Regions from separate parts of the Trichocoleus sp. ST-U2 genome, predicted to be linked through region 2. Evidence: predicted binding sites of a transcription regulator. Region 2 holds the regulator's gene; each other region holds the start of a gene.
What was found. The regulator NtcA, encoded in region 2, controls nitrogen genes in cyanobacteria. The targets are predictions, from matches to a motif close to TTTGTANNNNNNNNTACAAA.

Region 1 (2,206 bases), on a different contig from region 2:
AGCTGAATTTGGTAAGTTCCCGGTTGAATTTTAGGAGTTGTATTAACAGTGCCATTGGGAGAGGCTGCTACATCATCTTTTAAAGCTGTATGTCCTTTTTCTCCAATTAAGCTCTTTTTCACCAAAATAACTTCGCCCTTGGCATTTTTAACTTCCATATCCATATCTAGCCAGTTTTTCCCATCCTGACCTTTCTTAAATTTGCCAACATTGAGCAAGACTAGCTGAACATCTTCTCCCCTTTTATAAACTCCATCATTAACCGGCACAACTTTTTTATCGGGAGTTTTTCTGACAAGGAAAGATTTTTCAAAAGTCAGTCGAGAGGAAGTCGGTGTAGAGGTAGTTGAAGTCTGAGATGTAGTAGATTTTGGAGAAGCAGAAGCCTGAGATGTAGCGGATTTTTCGCCTCCACCACAACCACTGACCAGCGCCATTGAAAACACGACAAGACCTGTTAACAATACATTATTTAATGTTTTTTTCATAATGTTCTCCCTGTTTATTTTTTTTGAACCTAGTTATTTGATAAACGATGAGTTGAGGTAGTTAACACAGTTGAGCTAACTACAACCATAAATTATCATAATTTATTCAAATTTATCTTTTGGGCGTAGTGGCTTTAGCAACTAGCGACGCGAACAATTGCTTTCAGACGGCACTTTGGTAATTCTCTATTGAATGCACTCCGGTTTAACCGCACCTTGTGAACCCAGAGGGACAGGGATTAAAGATTCTCCCTTCTCCGTGGACGGAGAAGGGCTAGGGGTGAGGTTCCATCTGATGGTGTTCATCTCTACATCGTTCGCTACACTTGAAACGATTCGTTTTACTGCAAATTAAGCGTAGACTTATAGGCAAAAGGCGGTCTGTGACCTGCACAGACCGCCTTCTATTGTCAATCAATCTAAAGTATTGCTACTTAAAGGCGTTTAATTGCCGCCAGACTGGACAGCGGCGCGAGTTACGGGATTTGAATTGTCTTCGTTTATCATTTCAGGAGTCCGCTCCCACTCGCCATTTTCACCTTGACGGTATTCGCTTTTGATGGTGTTCCACGCAACTTTGCGGGCAGATTCTTCGTCCATCCCGTCTTCTTGGGCACTCTTAAATGCAGCTTGGAAAATCTGCTGAGCTGCCTCAGGCAGGGCTTGTACTTCTGAAGGTAAGTTATTAACTTGTTGATCTGGTTGCTCGGTCATAAACTACTCCTATTATTTTTGCCTGGGATCATCTTAGAAAGCCAGATGTACGAATTCCTCTTCCCAGGATGTAGTTATGGCTGCTCGATATACCTATCTGAGGTATTATCTTATGTAAAGTGATTTTGTATTTACATATACAAAACTTTGCCCCAAATCATCTGCTTGCAAATACAGTGGTTTAGCTCTCCGACTTGTTAGAGAACTCAGTGGACTCGGATTCACGAATCATTGAGGATTGCTATAGATGAGATGGAACCGCTACCTAGTTCGCTGCTAAAGCGAGTTCAAAGCTTGGAAGCAAACAAATACCAATTCACTTTATGGCTCGAATCTCACCTGAAAAGGGGAGTTGGAGGATCTAATGTGTAATTCCACAAAAGTGAACTGGTATCATTTACCGACTAAGGGAAACCACAAGTTCCAGCCGGTACAGTGGTTCCAGACCAATTGCTGAGGTCACTGGTAGAAATATTATTTGTAGACAGCGTTCCCGTTTCTATCTGGATCGCTCCTCCAAAACTGTCATTTAAGAAAAAGTTGCCAATCGTATTATTGCGGGGTTGCAGACAAATTGTATCGCCAGAACCGCTGGTTATTGCTTCGAGATCCCCGATTGCACCGCCTGTTAAGGTGTTAAGCCGGACTCCAGCAAAGATTTTGGCAGTATCGTAGCTGTTGAGGGAAAGCCCGGTAAAAGCATTATCCATAATTTGATTCGATTCACTGAGGAGTTGAAGTTGGGCATTTCCATTGATGCTGGTGAATATTCCGTAAAATCCATTTTTAGAAATTTGCTGATTGTTAGAAATATTGACTGTTCCTATCGCTGCATCGGAAAGTGCGATATTTACTCCATTATCTTGATTTTCAGAAATGGTACTATTGGTAATGTTGACGGTTCCAGAGGTGTTATTTGAGAGAAGTATCCCAAGCCCATAAAACCCGTTTTTAGAAATTTGAGTATTAGTGATATTAAACGTTCCAGTCGCGGTATCGTTTAG
Region 2 (2,206 bases):
AGGATGTCTAGCTTGCCCCACTTATCGCGGATGGCGTCAAATGTAGACTGAATTTGGGTCTCATTCTGGACATCGCAGGGTAAAAATAAGCTGGGGTTGAGGGGTTCTACCAACTCTGCCACTTTTTTTTCAAAGCGGCCTCGGTCGTCTGGCAGGTAAGTCACTCCTAGATTCGCACCCGCTTGGTGCAGTTGCTGAGCAATCCCCCAGGCGATCGATCGATTGTTGGCAATGCCGGTGACAAGGGCGTTTTTTCCGGTTAAATCTAGCATAAATGTCGATTTTGAAGGCAATATTAGAGGATATCCGATTTAGGGGAGTATTCAAGATCGCGATCGCCCGGAGCAAGGCTGTCTAGTACGGGTAAGGAGCGTGCCTCCTTACTCACCATGCATCCCACCCGATAGCGCAGATACTGTCAAGATATCAACATTTTCCGTCATAATCTTACTTGCCTTGAGCAGGGAGAGAACTAAAGAAGGTAGCCGGGGAAACTACTTTAAAATTTTGTATCAAATAGCACAAAAACCGCTTGGAAGTCAGTTTATCTGTGTCTAATGTCAGAAAACTCTCATAGTTGTTTTGCTATGGTTAAAGTTCCTCCGACAGAAAGTTGCAGAAGTCTGTAGGGCAGCATTTAGGAAAAAGGAAGTGGCAGTGACGCAAGATAGACCGCTAGCAGCTGTGTTCCGTCAACTGGGAGGTGGGGCGTTTCCACCCGTGGTGGAAACTTTTGAGCGGGGCAAGACGATCTTTTTCCCAGGAGACCCGGCTGAACGGGTATACTTTTTGCTCAAAGGTGCAGTAAAGCTGTCTCGCGTGTATGAAGCTGGGGAAGAAATTACCGTGGCGCTGCTGCGAGAAAACAGCGTTTTTGGAGTACTGTCCTTAATTACAGGGCATCGTTCGGATCGGTTTTATCACGCTGTAGCATTTACGCCAGTGGAGCTGCTTTCGGCACCGATCGATCAGGTAGAGCAATCGCTCAAGGATAATCCGGAGCTATCGATGTTGATGCTGCGAGGGCTTTCTTCGCGCATTTTGCAAACAGAAATGATGATTGAGACATTAGCTCACCGAGATATGGGATCGCGCTTGGTGAGTTTTCTATTGATTCTGTGCCGTGATTTTGGCGTTCCTACCGCCAATGGAATTACGATCGATCTGAAGCTTTCTCATCAAGCGATCGCTGAAGCAATTGGCTCCACTAGGGTAACAGTCACCCGCTTACTGGGAGATTTGCGGGAGGAAAAAATGATTTCTATCCACAAGAAAAAAATTACGGTACACAACCCAGTTACACTGAGTCAGCAGTTTACTTGAAAACAGCTAGAGGCTTTGGTCAGGTTGTCGGTTAGGTTGTCGGTTAAAACGGCATGGTAGCGCGAGCAAGTTATCAAGTTTTAACATTTAGTCGGGAGTTCAGTTAAAAGGTCTCAGGTTTTAAGCGGATAGTTTTCAACCTTGCAACCTTTAACCTTTCCGATTTCACCTTCGATCTTTAATTCCTGTTAACCCTTTCTCTAGCCTGCGATGCGATAGGCTGTAACTGGAATGACTGTAGCAGACAATGACCGACAGTGCGCTCTTCCTGATTTTGTCTATTTTAGTGTTGGGAAGCGTCATCGCAACGGTAGGCGATCGCATTGGCACGCGCGTGGGAAAAGCACGCCTGTCGTTGTTCAATCTGCGTCCCCGCAAAACAGCTGTTTTAGTAACGATTCTAACGGGACTAACGATTTCTGCCTCAACACTGACAATCATCTTTGCGACAAGCGAACAATTGCGGATTGGAGTTTTTAGACTCCAAGAAGTGCAGAAAAAACTCAAGACAGCAAGTAAGGATATTGCTAAAGCGAACGAGCAGAAACGGAAAACCGAAAGCGAACTTGCTAAAACCGCCGCCCAAAAAGAGCAAGTAGAGAAGGAACTCGCTCAAGCTCGCACCCAGCAATCTGTCGCTCAGCAGCGCTTAGATGCGATTAATCGATCTTTGGCAGCTGCGCTGGCTAAACAAGGCCAGACGGAGGCGCAACTAAATCAGACTCAAAGCGAACTGACCCGGGTTGCCAGCAGCTTTCAGCAAACCCAAAAACAGCTTACATCTGTCTCAGGGCAAGCCAAGACGCTACGTTCCGAAATCCAACAACTTCAAGCAGAACGCCAAGAATTGCTCCAGCAGCGAAATCAAGTCAGAGCTGAAATT
Region 3 (2,206 bases), on a different contig from region 2:
GGACGAACAGAGGCTGGCTGTTGCTCTTGACGGTTCTCAACAAGAGCAACGAACTTTTGCATCGGGCTGGAGTTGCGCGATCGCCGATTTTGCGAGGATGAGTCTGTAAGCGCAGATTGGCTTAATCGTTTGGGTAACACTAGGAAAACATTACCAGATAAGGCAAATTCTTGCAGGGGAATTGCAACGAGCATTCCCGATTCACATTCAGCTTTAAATTCAAAGTTAGACGCAAATCCTAAATAATTCCCCTGCATCATGTAGGTTCGCATCAAACTTAGAGTATCAACAGTTTCAACTTGAGCAAAATCCGAAAAGTTTATCCCTAATTCAGTTAGCCGAGATTCAAAGACTAAACGACTAGGAGAGCCAGTATTTAGCATCACCCATCGCTCTTTTTGCAACTCTTTCAAACTCAACCAGGTTTGATTCGCTACAGGATGATTTGCCGCAACTACTAAAGAATAGTGAATGGGAGCAATTGGGGTTGCTGATATTTCCGAGAACTCTGCAAAACTAATATCTGAGATTCCTATATCAATCTGACTGCTGGTAATGGATCGATAGAGAAATTCAGCCGAGTCAAATACGACACACTGAGTCTGAATACCAGGATACTGCTGACGGTACTGGAAGAGGATTTCAGGTAGCCATCCATTAGCGATCGCGGCTGTACAGCCGATTTTGAGATTGCCAAATTTGCCTTTTTTGATTTCTTCAGCTTTGGCAAACAATTGATTTTCAACATCAATCAGTCTTGGCCCTTCCTCCAATAAAAACTGTCCCACCTCTGTTAGCTGAATCTTACGTCCCAAACGATAAAAAAGGGAGGTTCCTAGTTCAGTTTCCAGGGATTTTATTTTGGCGCTGACCGCAGGCTGAGTCAGATTTAGAGCATCAGCGGCTTCGGTAAAACTGAGATGCCTAGCTACCTCCAGAAATACTTTAACTTGATAAACCTCCACGTTCTCTAACCCCCCAAATTGAAATTTTTATTTTACAGCTTAATGAATGAATAAAGCTAATTTATAAAATCATAAAAAACGCGAATGAATAGATGGTATTTTGGGTTACAAAAAAGCTTGTGACTTTTAATTCTCTTCTCTAATATAAAAAAAGGTAAGAAAGCAGACTTAGTAAATTTATTCGTACAAAGTTATAAAAGTTTTTGCTAACTGAAGAGGAGTCAAGAGTGGATACTCAATGGATGAAGACCGATGTTCTTGTCATCGGTGGTGGTACTGCTGGAACGATGGCAGCAATTAAGGCAAAACAGGCAAATCCTGAGGGAGAGGTACTGATTTTAGAGAAAGCGAATATCCGCCGCAGTGGGGCGATCGCAATGGGTATGGATGGTGTCAATACAGCCGTCATTCCTGGTAATTCTACCCCAGAGCAATATGTTCGCGAAATTACGATTTCCAACGATGGCATTTTGAATCAAAAAGCGGTCTACCAAACCGGAAAACTTGGCTTTGAAGTCATTCAAGAGCTAGAAAGCTGGGGCGTGAAGTTCCAAAAAGATACTCAAGGGAATTATGACTTAAAGCAAGTGCATCGCGTGGGTAAATACGTGCTACCGATGCCAGAAGGGAAAGACCTAAAACAAATTTTGACCCGACAGGTAAAGCGCCACAAAGCTAAAGTGACAAATCGAGTAATGGCGACTCGCATTCTAGTCAAGGACGGACGCGCTATTGGCGCGGTAGGGTTTGACGTGCGAAACGGTGATTTTGTCGTGATTCAGGCAAAAGCAGTCGTTCTGTGTACAGGAGCCTGTGGAAGATTAGGTTTACCTGCCTCTGGCTATCTCTACGGCACCTACGAAAACCCTACCAATGCTGGCGACGGCTACTCAATGGCGTATCATGCAGGCGCAGAACTCACTAATATCGAGTGTTTTCAAATTAACCCTCTGATGAAGGACTATAACGGCCCCGCCTGTGCCTATGTAGCCAGTCCGTTTGGAGCTTACACCGCCAATGCTGAAGGACACCGCTTTATTAGTTGCGACTACTGGAGCGGTCAGATGATGCTGGAAATTTGGAAGGAGTTGAACTCTGGTAAAGGCCCAGTTCAACTGAAGATGACCCACTTAGATGAAGATACCATTTCAGAAATTGAGTCGATTCTGTGGTCGAATGAACGACCCAGCCGAGAGCGATTTCACGAAGGAAGAGGCGAAAATTACCGCACGAATGGCGTG

Region 1: a site for NtcA is predicted at 1,327-1,346, ahead of NC996_RS03920 (ChaB family protein). Genes of this name have one in related genera too.
Region 3: a site for NtcA is predicted at 1,058-1,077, ahead of NC996_RS04775 (fumarate reductase/succinate dehydrogenase flavoprotein subunit). Genes of this name have one in related genera too.

What each region holds. Positions count from the first base shown of each region.
Region 1 covers NZ_JAMPJY010000004.1:113,337-115,542, reverse strand. The annotation lists gene NC996_RS03925 (hypothetical protein) at 1-488, opposite strand, end outside; gene NC996_RS03920 (ChaB family protein) at 933-1,202, opposite strand; gene NC996_RS03915 (right-handed parallel beta-helix repeat-containing protein) at 1,607-2,206, opposite strand, start outside.
Region 2 covers NZ_JAMPJY010000023.1:58,962-61,167, forward strand. The annotation lists gene fabI (enoyl-ACP reductase FabI) at 1-272, opposite strand, end outside; gene ntcA (global nitrogen regulator NtcA) at 652-1,323, shown strand; gene NC996_RS16340 (DUF3084 domain-containing protein) at 1,571-2,206, shown strand, end outside.
Region 3 covers NZ_JAMPJY010000005.1:71,933-74,138, forward strand. The annotation lists gene NC996_RS04770 (LysR substrate-binding domain-containing protein) at 1-965, opposite strand, end outside; gene NC996_RS04775 (fumarate reductase/succinate dehydrogenase flavoprotein subunit) at 1,193-2,206, shown strand, end outside.